4 regions of the Erysipelothrix enhydrae genome follow, and region 3 is predicted to be linked to each of the others. Evidence: predicted binding sites of a transcription regulator. Region 3 holds the regulator's gene; each other region holds the start of a gene.
What was found. The regulator HrcA, encoded in region 3, represses chaperone genes, less so after heat shock. The targets are predictions, from matches to a motif close to TTTTAGCACTNNNNNNNNNNNAGTGCTAAAA.
Positions count from the first base shown of each region.

Region 1: the regulator HrcA is predicted to act here: its motif matches at 1,829-1,859, upstream of LLS04_RS01225 (co-chaperone GroES).
Region 2: the regulator HrcA is predicted to act here: its motif matches at 2,027-2,057, upstream of htpG (molecular chaperone HtpG).
Region 4: the regulator HrcA is predicted to act here: its motif matches at 2,626-2,656, upstream of LLS04_RS05685 (Hsp20/alpha crystallin family protein).

Region 1 covers NZ_CP125807.1:216,275-220,498, forward strand. Annotated here, with positions in the region: gene LLS04_RS01215 (hypothetical protein) at 1-1,307, opposite strand, end outside; gene LLS04_RS01220 (hypothetical protein) at 1,358-1,675, opposite strand; gene LLS04_RS01225 (co-chaperone GroES) at 1,885-2,175, shown strand; gene groL (chaperonin GroEL) at 2,175-3,788, shown strand; gene LLS04_RS01235 (IS3 family transposase) at 3,851-4,224, opposite strand, start outside.
Region 2 covers NZ_CP125807.1:507,030-511,253, reverse strand. Annotated here, with positions in the region: gene LLS04_RS02590 (hypothetical protein) at 1-282, shown strand, start outside; gene LLS04_RS02585 (ClC family H(+)/Cl(-) exchange transporter) at 378-1,934, shown strand; gene htpG (molecular chaperone HtpG) at 2,067-3,923, shown strand; gene LLS04_RS02575 (3'-5' exonuclease) at 4,041-4,224, shown strand, end outside.
Region 3 covers NZ_CP125807.1:1,252,504-1,256,727, forward strand. Annotated here, with positions in the region: gene LLS04_RS06200 (FtsW/RodA/SpoVE family cell cycle protein) at 1-820, shown strand, start outside; gene rsmD (16S rRNA (guanine(966)-N(2))-methyltransferase RsmD) at 820-1,365, shown strand; gene hrcA (heat-inducible transcriptional repressor HrcA) at 1,468-2,499, shown strand; gene grpE (nucleotide exchange factor GrpE) at 2,483-3,055, shown strand; gene dnaK (molecular chaperone DnaK) at 3,069-4,224, shown strand, end outside.
Region 4 covers NZ_CP125807.1:1,146,161-1,150,384, reverse strand. Annotated here, with positions in the region: gene LLS04_RS05700 (FtsX-like permease family protein) at 1-53, opposite strand, end outside; gene LLS04_RS05695 (ABC transporter ATP-binding protein) at 47-748, opposite strand; gene LLS04_RS05690 (CCA tRNA nucleotidyltransferase) at 745-2,070, opposite strand; gene LLS04_RS05685 (Hsp20/alpha crystallin family protein) at 2,168-2,560, opposite strand; gene LLS04_RS05680 (C1 family peptidase) at 2,754-4,073, shown strand; gene glmS (glutamine--fructose-6-phosphate transaminase (isomerizing)) at 4,134-4,224, opposite strand, start outside.

The DNA.
Region 1 (4,224 bases), 700 kb from region 3:
CAAATCAAGCCAAATAAGCTAAAAATCATATTAATCATTCCCACGCCGAAATAACTCGCCAACATTAATATTTTCTGATGATAGAATCCTTCTTGAATGCTTTTAATCGAGGATACTTGGTACTTAAATGTCGGTTCATTTAAATCATTCCTGATGTGTTCCACCTCATCTTCTGAAAGATTCATAAAAAAGAGTTCATCGATAAAATTACTGTTGGTTAATTGGAGATGTTGATTAATGTTTGAGATATCGAAATAAGCAATTAGGTAGTCCTTTGACGACAATTCTATATAGTCGCTGGGACCAAGGATTGTAAACGGCTTTTCAACTACTTCCGCGATGACATAGTTTAACCCTTCTGATTGAATTTGATCCCCCACAGTGTATCGGGAGTTACTTGTAATGATTGGAATCGCATCAGTATTCTGATAGCGTTTCACGGACTTTGTATTCATGTTATTAAGTTTTAAAGCCGTTTCGTTTAGGAATACAAGATTTCCAAGTGTATTTGATGAGTGGGAATCGAGATAGAATACAATCATATGATCGTGGTATTCTTCGTAGGTGGTAGCGATTTTATTGAGGATCTCACCACGATAGAGCTCAGGATTTTGTTCGATTTTCATGGTTTCTTGAAGCGATTCCGGATACTTAGCAGACACGGACCAGGCTGTATCTAATTGAGCATAGTTTTTATAAGGTGATACTTGCCGGTTTAAATCCTCAAAAAGAATGAGCGATACAAACAACAACATCAAAGAGGTCGAGAATTGAAATACTAAACCCACTTTCTTGGTGATATTAAGACCAACACTTTTATTTTTCCTATATGCCCTTAAACATCTCCAAAACAAAATATTGATGATCAATCCCATCACAAGAATCATGATTGTTCCCGCTATGATAATTGGCACTCCAATCGGCAATTTAAAATAGTTCAAAAAAGGGACTGACAGAAGTGATGAGAAGAGAAACGTTGCGACGAGTTGCACCATATAATCTAAGGTGAAAGAGCGTAGTATTTCTGAATAAGTAAAACCTACAATACGCTTAATTTTAAGTATTTCTTTAGATACAAAAATCCAATATTCTGAAACATAAAAGAGGTTCAAAACAATTGAAATGAGTACAATCGAAAATAAAACCAATAAGAACAGATTATCTTTGATGAAATAAATGAAATTCGATAAATTGGAAACATTGTTTTTCGCTATATCACAATATTGATTGAAAAAGAACGAAGTACATACAATCATATACAGTGATAAAAGCACATGATAAATTGTCAATAATTTTTTTTTATTCATATTTAACACCCCTTATAATAACTCCCTAGTTTATTAGGGAGTTCCATCGATTAATATGCATTACCCCAGGTATAGCACGTTTCGTTATATCCTGAAAAAGCAACTGCATGAACCGATGTATATGGACTTGGACTGTAAGCATGTTTTTTAGTTTGCTTTGATCCTATTTTTGCTGTCGCCGACATATATGAATATTTGGGTTCATCAAATACGGTAGTTTTTGAGTTACATGCCTTCGATAAAAAATTTGCGCCTGACCAACCTACATTTTCCCAACCTACTTTGGCGAGTGCAGTTGCCTGTGCGCCGAGAATCATCAGTCCAAATAACAGCATTGTCGATACTGTGTTCTTAACACTTCGTCGCAAAATATCCCCCCTTTCACTTTGATTTTATTCTTTGTTTAATAATTTTCAAGTCAATATGATTACATTGCAATCTTTCACGATTACTTTGTATAGAGACCTGATAATTTAACAAATGGGGATTGACAAAATTTGAAGTCAATCCTAGAATATAGGTGTTGGCACTCATAACAATAGAGTGCCAGAGGTCAAAATAAAGGAGGAAACGCATCATGATTAAACCATTGTATGACCGCATTTTGTTAGAAGAGATTCTTGCAGAGTCCGCTACTGCAAGCGGAATCTTATTGCCGGAATCCAAAGAGAAGCCTTCTATGGCACGCGTTGTTGCTGTAGGTAATGGAACGAAAGATAAAGAAGGTAATACACTTCCCATTGATGTAAAGGTTGGGGATTGTGTCATCTATAAAAAATATGCAACAACAGATGTAACTTATCAAAACAAAGATTATTTAATTATCGACATGAAAGATGTACTTGCAATTGTGGAGGATGATAAATAATGGCTAAAGATGTACGTTATGGACAAAACTCAAGAGATTTACTCTTAAAAGGAATGGATACACTTGCTAATGCGGTAAGTGTAACGCTCGGTCCTAAGGGACGTAATGTTGTTTTAGAGCGTAGTTTTGGTTCACCGCTTATCACTAATGACGGTGTTACCATCGCTAAAGAAATTGAACTTAGAAACCCATTTGAAAACATGGGGGCAAAGTTGCTATATGAAGTGTCCAATAAGACCAATGATGTGTCTGGAGATGGAACAACAACCGCTACATTACTTGCACAGGAAATGATTCATAAAGGATTAGTGCATGTTGATCGTGGCGCAAATCCCGTATTAATGCGTCTTGGTATTGAAAAAGCATCGCGGGCAATTGCTGACTACCTGCTTGAAAACAGCAGTAAAATAGAGACAAGCAGCGATATCGCAAACGTTGCCTCAATCAGTGCTGGTAGCGAAGAAATCGGAGCAATTATTGCGGAAGCAATGAAGAAAGTTGGAAATGATGGTGTCATTACAGTAGATGAATCCAATACATTTGAGACTGAATTAGAAGTTGTGGAAGGACTTCAATATGACAAAGGTTATATTTCACCTTATATGGTTTCAGATCGTGAGACCATGGAAATTGAGATGGAAAACCCTTATATCTTGGTTACAGATCATAAAATCTCAACAATCCAAGAAATCCTTCCCCTCTTAGAACAAATTGTTCAACAAAATAAACCATTCTTTATTATTGCTGAGGATATTGACAATGATGTTGTCTCAACACTTGTAGTCAATAAACTCCGTGGAACCTTCAATGTAGCTGCAACAAAAGCACCAGGATTTGGAGACAATCAAAAAATGATGCTTGAAGACATTGCGATTGCAACAGGCGCTACATTAATCAGTAAAGAACTTGGAATGAACATCAAAGAAACTGAAATCAATCAACTTGGAACGGCTTCAAAAGTAGTCATCCGCAAGGACGAAACAACCTTAATTGGTGGAGCTGGAACCAAAGTGGCCATCGAAGAACGTGCAAGCGAAATTCGTTCTCAAATAAACAATGTAAGCAGCGACTTTGATAAGAAAAAACTTGAGGAACGTCTTGCGAAACTTACAAATGGTGTTGCTGTCATTAAAGTTGGAGCAGCAACTGAATCCGAAATGAAAGAGAAAAAGCTACGCATTGAAGATGCACTCAACGCAACCAAAGCTGCGGTTGCTGAAGGTGTCGTGCTTGGTGGTGGATATGCCCTTGCTCGCGCCTACATGGATTTAAAAGATAACCTTAGTTCAGAAAATCAAGACGAAAATAGAGGTATTAAAACCGTCTTTGAATCAATCCTAAAACCATTATGGCAAATAGCTGAAAATGCTGGATTTGATGGAGATGAAATCGTTACAAAACAACTTGAATCAGAGTTGAATATTGGATTTAACGCAAAATCAGGACAATGGGAAAACCTTCAAGAATCAGGAATCCTTGATCCTACACGCGTAACACGAAATGCATTACTCAACGCTGCATCGATTGCATCCCTCTTCCTAACAACAGAAGCTGCAGTTGCATCGTCAGTTGAAGAGAAACAAATCACACCTGAAATGCCGCCAATGTATTAATAAATAAAAAAAGGAAGCCTATAAATTGGAGTTGTCAAACAAAAGTAGACATTAATAATAGACTAGAAACCCTTATCCATTTTATATTGGATAGGGGTTTTGTAATTTAAACAGTAAGCAGGTCTTTCAAAATTAAAATAATGTACATATTCTTCGATAAAATTTTCAAAGTTATCTACGGACCAGTATTGATAATCACACGCCATTTCTGCTTTAATCCATCCATTTAATGATTCGATAATTGGATTATCTGTTGGTGTTCCAGTTCGCGACATAGATCCAACTATGTTATAATTTTCATGCGCTTTAGCGAAAGCTTTAGAGTGGTAGACAGCTCCTTGATCTGTGTGAAGAATCGTGGGAGCTGCTTTTTTATTATCTTTAAGTAGGGCAAGGATATCCTCAAGACACTTATAGTAAGGCTTAAGATCACCAG
Region 2 (4,224 bases), 750 kb from region 3:
AAACTTTTAGAAGAAACTCTGGTTGCATCTATCAGTGCAGAAAATCGAGAGTCCTACTACGATGATCCGGTTGATATTGTTGTACATGAAGGTATTACATTTGAAACACCTAAAGAACAAATTATTGAACAATTAGGTGAATTTAAGGAAGATGAGAATGCCCGATTTAAAAACATCACCTTCGAACATAATAAAAAAGCAAAAAGCACTTTCAAATTCGATGTCGATTCAGGATGTATGGAATATATTGAGATCACTAATTATCGAAAACCGATTCAGTAAAATAGATACAATTTCGTATCTATTTTTTTTGTTTTATTCTTGTCAGGAAAACTTCATAAGCGTATGATAATGATGAAAAGTTGGGAGTTGTTGATTTGGAAAGAAAAAAAGATATTTTAAATTATTTTGATAAAACACGTCTGGAATTTATTGGAAAAGGAATTGTGGTCGGTGTATTTGCTGGACTTATTGTAAGTTTGTTTCGGTATTTGATAGAGGAATTATTAGGTTATGTGAAACTTGCCTATGCGCTGTTACGCATTCATCCACAGTGGATATTTGTTTGGGTGTTCGCATCAATTGTGCTTGCGATTGGAATTGGTTTTATTATTAAAAAAGACACAATGATTAAAGGGAGCGGTATTCCGCAAATTGAAGGTCAAATGTTAGGGGTCATGCATATGAATTGGCTCTCTATTATTTTAAGAAAAGGTATCGCCGGGGTCTTGTCAATTGGTTCAGGGCTTTTTTTAGGACGAGAAGGACCTTCGATTCAGTTGGGTGCTGCAGTGGGACAAGGTGTTAATCAGGGCTTCAAGGGAAACACGATGTCTGAAAAGGTTCTAGTTTCAAGTGGTGCGGGAGCGGGTCTTGCGGCTGCGTTCAATGCTCCTGTCGCGGGACTTCTCTTTGTTTTGGAAGAGGTCCATCATAATTTTTCACCATTAGTGCTTTTAACAACCCTTGCTGCAACAACAACTGCAAATTTTATTTCGCTCTATTTCTTTGGGCTGAGTCCAATATTATCTTTTGGTCATTTACAGACGTTTGAGTTAAAGCATTATGGATTTATAATTGTATTAGGTTTGATTTTAGGTGTTGCGGGATTTATTTACCAAAAGATAGTGCTTTGGGTTCCTACTGTTTACAATAAAATAAAAAAAGTCCCAGCACATTTCTATGGTGTCATCCCTTTTGTTCTTGTTATTCCAATTGGGTTCTTTTATCCACACTTAATTGGTGGTGGTAGTGATATTATTCATATACTTGTGGAAAATCCATTCGGACTTTCTGTGCTTATTTCAATTTTTATTCTTAGATTTATTTTCTCAATGGTTTCATATGGTTCTGGTCTTCCTGGAGGAATATTTTTACCAATTCTTTCACTTGGGGCACTGTTAGGTGCCATTTTTGGTTCTTTTTTGATTTCAAAGTTTGGCTTAGATCCCACATTTCTGAAGTCATTTATCGTGATTGCCATGGCAGGTTACTTTACAGCAATCGGAAAAGCACCACTTACTGCAATTGTGTTGATTACAGAAATGGTTGGTAATTTTGACCAACTAATGCCGATTGCGGTGGTATCTTTGGTTGCCTATGTTGTTTCTGATTTATGTGGCGGTGAACCTGTATATGAAGCAATGTTAGAACGACTTGCGGGGGAACGTGCACCCAACATCACCGGTGAAAAAGAGATTATCGAGGTATGTGTTCATGTGGAAAGTGCACTTGATGGGTGTATGGTACGTGACGTCTTTTGGCCGAAGTCATGTTTGTTAGCCGGGCTTGGACGTGGAGAACATGAATTGATTCCACACGGAGATACGATTATTCTTGCGGGAGATACGTTGAAAATTTTAACGGATTTGAGTTCTAGTGCAGAAGTACGGAAGAAACTTTTAGACCAAGTTTCAACAAAAAAACCAGCTTAGGACTGGTTTTTTTTGTATACATATTTAGTAATACGAATTAAGAACTAAAAATATTCTCTAACCCGTTGACAAAATACGAGAATGCGATATGATATTAGCACTTAAGGTATAAGAGTGCTAAGGAGGAATAGAATGGCTCGAACAAAACAATTTAAAGCTGAATCAAAAAGGCTACTAGACTTAATGATTAATTCTATCTATACGAATAAGGAAATTTTCTTAAGAGAATTAATTTCAAATGCGAGTGATGCGGAAGATAAACTTTACTACAAATCTTTACAAGATACTTCAATTGAAATTAATAAAGAAGATTTGAAGATTGAAATAGAATTGGATGAGGAAAACCGTACCCTAACAATTCATGATTACGGTATTGGTATGACCGAGAAAGAATTGGAAACATATCTTGGTACAATTGCGAAAAGTGACTCTCACGCCTTTAAGAAGGCACTTGAAGAAGGTGATGATGCGGTCGATGTGATTGGTCAATTTGGTGTCGGATTTTATTCTGCATTCATGGTAAGTGATCATGTGGATGTAATCTCAAAAGCCTATGGAGAAGAACAAGCATATAAATTTAGTTCTGATGGTTTAAACGGATTTAAGATTGAAGAAGCAGAACGTGAAAAACATGGTTCTACAATTATTTGTAAGATTAAAGACAATACGGATGATGAATTTTATGAACGTTTTATTGATGAATACACGATTAAGAACTTAGTAAAAACGTATTCTGATTACATCCGTTATCCAATTGAAATGAAAGTTGAAGGCGAGACTGAAGTCTTAAACTCAATGATACCAATTTGGAAACGCTCTAAAAATGATGTGACTGAAGAAGCATTAAATCAATTCTACAGAGATAAATTCCATGATTATGATGATCCATTTAAAACGATTCAAATGAAAGTCGAAGGTAATCCTTCCTTTGATGCGTTATTATTTATCCCTAAACATGTACCAATGGATTTCTACTCTCAATCATTTGAACCGGGACTCCAACTTTACAGTCGTGGCGTATTTATCATGGATCATAATAAGTCCTTAATTCCGGAAGAATTTAGATTTGTACGTGGTCTTGTGGACTCACCGGATTTAAATCTAAATATATCTCGTGAAATTTTACAACATGACCGTCAACTTGCTGCGATTTCAAAACGTATCGAGCGGAAGATTAAAAGCGAATTAGAATTGATGATGAAAAATGATCGTGAGGCATATGAATCATTTTGGACTAATTTTGGACTATCCATTAAATACGGAATTTATACTTCATATGGATCGAAGAGTGATGCACTAAAAGATCTTGTTCTCTATAAGAGTTCTCATGGTGAAGATCTTGTATCAATCAAAGAGTATAAGGAACGTATGAAAGAGGATCAAGAAGAAATTTACTTTGTTTCAGGCGAAAATGTAACGAAATGTGCTCATTTACCGCAAACGGAATTTGTTGTTTCTAAAGGATATGAAGTACTCTACTTCACTGATGAAATTGATGAATTTGCAATTCAAATGTTAAGAGAGTACGAGGGAAAAGCCTTTAAATCTATTAATCAAGGAGACTTAGATTTAGTTGATGAAGAAACTAAAAAATCAATTAAAGCGAAAAAAGAAAGTCACAAAGATTTAATTACAGCACTAAAAGAAACATTGAAAGATGAAGTTGATGATGTAACATTGTCTACACGACTTGTAAATCATCCAGTGTGTCTTGTAAGTGAAGAGGGTGTATCCTTTGAGATGGAGAAAGTATTGAATGCAATTCCAGATCAAGGCGAACGCGTGAAGGCAAAACGCATTTTAGAAATTAACCCTGAACACCCATTGTTGGAAGCTCTGGAGCGTGTGCATCAAGAGAAACCGGATGAACTCGGTGATTTCGCAACAATCCTATACGATCAAGCATGTCTTATTGAAGGACTACCAATCAAAGACCCTGTAACATTCTCAAAACGTGTTGCGGACTTAATGGTTGCATCCACAAAATAAATGTTCTACAAAACCCCTTTGTGTTTAATGAAGGGGTTTCTCTTATAATGAGAATAATAAAATTCTGTGGTTTTAGAATGATTGTGCTACAATAGATTTAGAAAAAGAGGATTTGTAATGCGAAGTGTAGGAGAAAATCTACTGAAATTTGTTCCTAATTTCACGGTAATTGATTTAGAAACAACAGGACGTAGTAATAAGTTTGAAGACATAACGGAATTAAGTGCTATAAAGTATCGAAACTATAAACAGGTCGATGCATTTTCCACATTGGTGAAACCAGATAATTCGATTCTTCCTT
Region 3 (4,224 bases):
TATGGTTAAGAAACCATTCTTTATTATCATTGCGATTTTCGTTTTTGTTGTGAAAGCACAGCATGACCTCGGGTCAGCGGTAGTCATTATTGGTGTTGCGTATATTTGTGTCTTAATACCATCACATGACAAATTAACACGTTTACAAAAAGGAATGTTTATTCTTGCAGGTGTAGGAATCATAGGACTGATCTTTCTGGATTCTTCCTTCGGAATTAGTCTCATTGAAAAATTAAACATTCCGCCTTATATGATTGGACGATTTAAAACATCCTCGAATCCATTCTTGGATCGTTATGGAAGTGGATATCAAATCTTTAATGGAATGGTTGCGATGTTTAAAGGTGGCCTTTTTGGAATGGGCTATGGAAATAGTTTAATCAAATATGGTTATCTTCCAGAAGCTCATACGGATTTTATTCTTGCTGTAACAATTGAAGAATTGGGGATGATTGGGTTCTCGGTGATTCTAATTGGATATGGAACGATGCTATTCCAACTGGTTAAATATTCATTTAAAGTTAAAAAAGAATCCGATAAAGTTATTTTAATGGGGACTGTTGCTTATATTATGATTCACTTTATCTTTAATATAGGAGGGATTACAGCGCTGATTCCGTTAACAGGAGTTCCACTTCTTTTTATATCAAAAGGGGGATCCAGTCGTATGGCAATTATGATTGCGATTGGTTTAACACAGAATGTAATTTCCCGTTATGAAATGGGAATAATTAATGTAAAACGTAAAGATCAACTCCGTATTAAACAAGAAGAAACTAAACGTAAAGAAAATTTAAAGCGATTAACAGAGGTAGTATAATGAGAGTTGTAGCAGGAACATTTGGATCGAGACCAATCAAAACGTTAAAAGGGGATACAACACGTCCTACAACGGATAAAGTTCGTGCCGCGATTTTTAATCGAATTGGCCCCTTCTTTAATGAAGGAGCAATGTTAGATGTATTTGGTGGATCAGGTGCGATGGCAATTGAGTCCATCAGCCGTGGTATTGAACATGGAGTTGTTTTTGAAAAAGATACTCGTGCCTTTAATGTCATTCAGGATAATATCAAAACATTTGGACTGGAATCGTGTATCCAACTTAAAAAAGGTGATTCGATGAAGTTGTTGGAAACGGTGTCGGGTTCCTTTGAGTTTGTTTTCCTTGATCCGCCATATCGGTATGAACATACACTTGAAATCATCAAGCTTATTATCAAGCGTGATTTGGTTGTAGATGGTGGTTTAATAATTTGTGAGACGGATAAGAATTATGACTTACCCAATGAGATTGATGGGTATTCATTGGATTGCGTGAAAGATTATGGAATTAGTAAAGTACGCTACTACAAAAAGGACAATTAGGTCCTTTTTTATTTTTTAGCACTTAAAGGTTGACAGTGCTAAACTCGTGGTGTAGAATAATACTAGACACAAAGAATAGAGTGTTTAGGAGGCGAGATTAATATGTTAACGCCACGCAAAATAGAAATATTTAAGGCGATTGTTAAAGAGTTTATTAACACAGCTGAGCCCGTGGGTTCAAAGACGTTAATCGATAAATATAACTTATCATACTCGTCTGCGACAATACGAAATGAGATGTCAGATTTAGAAAAAATAGGACTACTGGAAAAGACGCATACGTCTAGTGGACGTATCCCTTCAACAAAAGGATATCGATTCTATGTAGAACACCTCATGGATGAAGAAGAGAATTACGGTATTGAAACTGCAATTGCTCAAATCTTCTCCGATCGACGACTTGGTATTGATGAAGCAATTCGTCAAAGCTGTGATATATTATCGCAGATGACGAATCTCACTACGGTTGTATTAGGACCCAGTGCAATGAATGAGACACTTAAAAGTGTTCAGTTGATTCCATTGAGTGAATATAATGCAATGGCCGTGTTCGTTACAGAGTCAGGGCATGCAGAGCATCGAATCTTTAATTTTGATAGTAAAGTTGATGTGAATGACCTTGAGGCGTGTACTTCAATTTTAAATGAACGATTAAAAGGTACAGCACTATCGGAAGTTGTTGATAAAATGGAAAGTCTAAGACCCATCTTATCAAAACGAATCGAAAAGTATGAGGTACTCTTTGAAGCGTTTGTGGGAGCATTTGTTAAATTTGCTCAGGACGAAGTCTATTTAAGTGGTGAACGCAATATGTTATACCAGCCAGAATTCTCAAACATAGAGAAACTTCGTGAAATGATGGATATGCTCGAAAACAGTGAAATGTGGCGTAACTTATCCACAGGACAAAATCACTTAAGTCTTAAAAAAGGCGATCAAAGTGAAATTGTTTGGGTTGATGATATGGCCGTTGTATCCAGTTCGTTTAATTTATTAGATAATCATGAACATAAGTTGATGATTGTCGGACCAAGCCGAATGGAGTACAGTCGCGTTGTCTCGTTAATGGATTATGTTTCGGAGATGATCGAAACGGTGTATGGGAAAGGTGGCAATGATGAGCAAGACGAATAAAACCGCTGAAGAGCTCAATGAAGAAGTTCAATTAGAACCTGAAGTTGAAGCAACAGACAGCGAAGAACTTGAAACTTCAAACTTAGAGAATGAGGCTTCTGAAACAGATGAAGCAATTGATGAGAATGAAGCCTTACGAAAAGAAATTGAAACGTTAAAAAACGACTATTTTAAAATGTTAGCAGATACAGAAAACTTAAAAAAACGTCTGCAACGCGAGTACGATCAACTGCGTAAATACCGAATTCAAGGTTTTGCGGCAGATGTATTGCCTGTGTTAGATAATTTGGAGCGTGCATTAAAACAAGAGACAACGGATGAAGCGTTAAGAGAAGGTGTACAAATGATTTATGATCAATTGATGGCATCCCTTAAAGCGGAAGGTATTGAACCGATTAATGCATTAAATCAGCCTTTTGATCCAAATATTCATCAAGCAATGATGACTGAGGAAAAAGAGGGAGTAGAATCCAATATCGTGATTGAAGAATTTCAAAAAGGATATATGTTAAAAGATCGCATTCTACGTGCGAGTTTAGTAAAAGTGAGTCAATAGGAGGATATATATTATGAGTAAAGTTATTGGTATTGATTTAGGAACAACAAACTCAGCTGTTTCCGTAATGGACGGTGGAGAAGCAAAAGTAATTACAAACCCAGAAGGAAATCGTACAACACCTTCTGTTGTAAGTTTTAAAAATGGTGAACGTATTGTTGGGGATGCTGCAAAGCGTCAAGTTGTTACAAACCCTAACTCAGCAGTATCTGTTAAACGTTTAATTGGTACAGGCGAAAAAGTTACACTTGAAGGCAAGGATTACACACCAGAAGAAATCTCAGCAATGATCTTAGGTTATATGAAGAGCTATGCAGAAGATTACCTCGGTGAAAAAGTTACAAAAGCTGTAATCACTGTTCCTGCATACTTTAATGACGCACAACGTCAAGCTACAAAAGATGCTGGTAAGATTGCTGGATTAGAAGTAGAACGTATTATTAACGAACCAACTGCAGCTGCACTTGCATTTGGAATTGATAAGACAGATAAAGAAGAAGAAAAAGTTCTTGTATTTGACCTTGGTGGTGGTACATTTGACGTTTCCATTCTTGAACTTGCAGATGGAACATTTGAAGTATTATCAACTGCAGGGGACAACAAATTAGGTGGAGATGATTTTGACCACATCGTTGTTGATTATTTAGTAGATATTTTCAAAAAAGAAAATGGAATTGATTTATCATCAGATAAGATGGCAATGCAACGTCTAAAAGAAGCAGCAGAAAAAGCGAAAAAAGATTTATCTTCAACTGTAAATGCTTCAATTTCATTACCATTTATCTCAGCAGGTGAAAATGGTCCATTACACTTGGAAACAACATTATCACGTGCTAAATTTGAAGAAATGACAAAGAGCCTTGTTGAACGTACAATGGTTCCAGTTCGACAAGCATTAAAAGATGCTGGACTTACAAAAAATGATATTCATCAAGTATTACTTGTTGGTGGATCAACACGTATTCCTGCAGTTGTTGAAGCAGTTAAAAATGAATTAGGAAAAGAACCTAATAAATCTGTAAACCCTGATGAAGTTGTTGCAATGGGTGCCGCAATTCAAGGTGGTGTTATTTCTGGAGATGTTAAAGATGTATTGCTTCTTGACGTTACACCATTATCATTAGGTATTGAAACAATGGGTGGTGTGATGACTGTTCTTATTGAACGCA
Region 4 (4,224 bases), 110 kb from region 3:
GCAACAAACTGAAACCATTTGGCCTTAATTTCGCGTAGGATATCTTTTACCATGAGATGTCATCCACCGACTTCACATGGTCATTAGCCCAATTTCGTTCAACTTTACCGTTTTTAATTTCAATAACACGGTCTGCAATTTGTGTAATGGTTTGATTATGGGTAATAATCACAACCGTCATATTATAGATATCGGAGCAATCACGAAGCACACGAAGTACTTGTTGACCGGTTTCAGTATCCAGTGCTCCTGTAGGTTCATCACAAAGTAATAACTTTGGATTCTTGGCTATTGCCCGTGCAATCGCGACACGTTGTTGCTCGCCACCTGACATTTGCGCTGGAAAATTTCCCATACGTTTCTCAAGACCCACTTGTTCTAAAATTATTTGAGGGTTCTTAGCGTCTTTACATATCTGAGTCGCAAGTTCCACATTCTCCAAAGCGGTAAGATTAGGGATTAAGTTATATGATTGAAAAACAAACCCCACATCATCACGTCGATAAGCCGTCATTTCTCGATCACTCATGCCAGTAATTGCTTTTCCATCGATGGTAACACTCCCAGAAGTGGGCGTATCCATACCACCAATAATATTCATTACAGTTGTTTTCCCAGCACCGGATGGTCCAACAATGACGATAAACTCACCTTTATTAATAGAAAAATCCACCCCTGCACATGCTGAGATTTCAACGTTTCCAACTTTGTATACTTTTGTAATATCTTTAACTTCAATATAACTCATAGTTCAATAACCTCCTTAATACACTTCAACAGTGCTTCATGTGTATTTGGAAGCGTTCCTTCAATAACACAATCCAAACACATGTTTAAATACTCATTAATTGCTTTTCCTTCAATACCTATTTTTTTTAAGTCCAACGCCGTAATTTCAAGATCACGAATGGATGTTGGACGTTTTTGATCTTTAATTTCTTCGATAATTTGACTTATATGTGTACAACGTTGTAGTTGATACTGTGCCCGCGAACCTTTTGCTAGGTTATCAGCGCGTTTAACCACCATTAAATCCTCAACCCAATTAATACCATGAACTCGAATGAGTTGTTGGAGTTGCGCAGATACTGGTTGTACTTTTAAATCGTGTTCAAGAATCAATTTCTCTAAATACGTCCGCTTCTTAATTGAGAATTGTAATGCTTCAAAATAAGGGCGCGCAATGATACAACTTGCTTGCGCATGACCCGGATAGTGTGCAATACCCAAATCATCTACAGTTTGCACACTAATTTTTCCTAAATCATGAAACAAAGCAACCAATTTCAAATCAACGCGATTTGGAATTCCTTGCATTGTACGAATGGTATGCTCGTATAGTGAGTATTCATGGAAAGGGTTATGCTGATCGAATCCTAGCGTTGCCTTGAGCGGCGGAAAGAGTGTCATTAAGAATTCCGGACAGTGAAAGCTTGTTTCTAAAAAATAGGGTCCCTTCAAATAACGTGATAGTTCAGGATAAATTTGTACAAGTTTTAGACGTTGAAGTGACTCTATTTGTAATTGCACCTCAAATAATGTTTCTGCATCAATATCAAAACCGAGTTCCGATTTAAAGCGATAAAGACGCGCAATTCGTAATACGTCCTCTTTAAAACGAACTTTAGGATCGCCAATAACACGAAGTTTATGATTTTTTAAATGCTCGACCCCATTATAGTAATCAATTAAACCATGACGCGGATGATAATAAAGAGCATTCACCGTAAAATCACGACGCTTTGAATCATCAAAAAGGTGATTAATAAACTCTACACGTGATGGCCGTCTACCATCCTCATAATCCCCTTCAAGCCGCATTGTAGAGATTTCAAAATGTTCTTCACCTAACATAAACTTAACACCATAATCATGACCGTTTGATTCAAGTGAATATTTTTCATAAATTTTTAAAAGTTGTTCTGGTAAAGCATTAGTACATAAGTCTATATCAAATGATCGATGTCCCATTAAAGCATCACGAACAAAGCCACCAACCACAAAAACTTCAAATCCACGGTCAGTAAGCTCCATCATCACGGTTTCAATATTTTTAGATAATTCGATCATTTGCATCAACTCCATTTAAATTATAACACCCTTCGTTCGAAGGTGAGCATTGTTCACCAAAAATTAACAAATAAAAAAAGAGGATTTCTCCTCTTTTCTACTGAACACGAATCTTACTAGAGTTCTGTTCTTCAACTTTTGTTGGAAGTGTAATTTGGAGTACACCTTGTTCGTAACTTGCATCAATTGCATTCGCATCAACTTCCGCAAAACGAATTTGTCGTTTAATATTTCTTTGATTTCGTGATCGATAAAAGTAATTTTTCTCTTCGCTCTCTTCCGATTCACGACGTATTGCTTGAATGGATAAGATATCACCACTAAATTCGATATCAATATCTTCCTTTTCAAATCCTGGCATTTCAATTTCTACGTAGTAACTTCCATCTTCACGATAGATATCAATACCTGTTCCATAACCTGCGTTATTCATAAAATCATCACCAAACAAGCTTTCTAAAAGTGTTGTCGGTCTTACTGTTTGTTTCATACAATTACCTCCTATTTTAGCACTCGCCTCGATAGAGTGCTATTACACCCTTAGTATACCACATCCTTTAGCACTGTCAACACTAGAGTGCTAACAGATATAAATTAGGTTAGCCTTTCTTGACACACTTATTATACAGGCGTATAATACCAATTAAATTAGGTGTCCCTAATTTAATACAGGAGGTCCTATAATGACTATTTCAAAATCATTGTTATCCGATTTTAAATCGGAATATCAAAATAATAAAGCGGCTCGTACGCTCGAAAACGCATTGACACACAGCGGAATTCACGACATCGCTGTAGATCATTCATTATCATCACGCTACCCTGATGCCTTCTCTGTGCAGGCAAAAACAGGTCAAATTACAAATCAAAAGGCAAGTGGACGTTGCTGGATGTTCGCATCCCTTAACACAATGCGGGCCGATGTTCTTGGATGTCTAAACGTTGATTCATTCGAATTCTCGGAAACGTATCCATTCTTTTGGGATAAACTCGAAAAAGCAAATTACTTTCTCGAAAGTATTCTAGAAACTAAAGACGAACCAACTGATGGTCGTTTAATTCAACACCTTCTATCAGGTCCTATTCAAGATGGTGGTCAATGGGATATGTTTAAAGGAATATTAGAAAAATACGGTGTTGTTCCTAAAGAAGCAATGCCTGAAACCTACCACAGCTCAAATTCCGCATTTATGAATAAAATCATCACTTCAAAACTGCGCGAATTTGCTTATGAACTGCGCGAATCCGAAAACCCACGTAGTAAAGATGAAATGTTATATGAGATTTATCATATTCTATGTTTATGTCTTGGAACACCACCTGAATCATTTAGTTATGAATACCATGATAAAGATGGCAACTATAAAAAAATCGATACCATTACACCGGTTGATTTTATGAATAAGTATGTAGGTTGGAATCTTAAGGATAAAGTAAGTATTATTAATGCCCCCACTCAAGATAAGCCTTACGGAAAAGCATTTACCGTTAAATATCTCGGTACGGTAAAAGAAGCTGATCCAATTAAGTATGTGAATGCACCCAGTCATATCTTAAAAGAGGCTGCAATTGCGCAACTTCAAGATGGAAAACCTGTCTGGTTTGGATGTGATGTCGGACAAATGCATGATCGTGATAATGGTATTATGGCTAAAGATGCCTTTGATTTCAAAGGGGTTTTGAATACTGAATTAAATCTCGATAAAGCCGGTCGTCTTGATTATGGCGATAGTTTAATGACACATGCAATGGTCTTTGTCGGCGTTAATTTGGATGAAAATGGAAAACCAACACGTTGGAACGTTGAAAACAGTTGGGGAACTGATCGTAATGCACGTAAAGGCTATTACACCATGACGGATGAATGGTTTGATGAATACAACTACCAAGTTATGGTGGATAAGAAATATGTACCAAATGATTATCTTGAAGCTCTCGAAAGCGATGAAGTTATTGAACTTGAACCATGGGATCCAATGGGAGCTCTTGCGTTTGTGAAATAGCACTGAGTGTATCTTGAATAACAACGATAAACGAAAAAACGTATCCGAAGATACGTTTTTTTATTCTACTGTAACTGATTTCGCAAGATTACGCGGACAATCAATATCACAGTCTCTGATATTTGCACTATAATACGCGAATAATTGATGT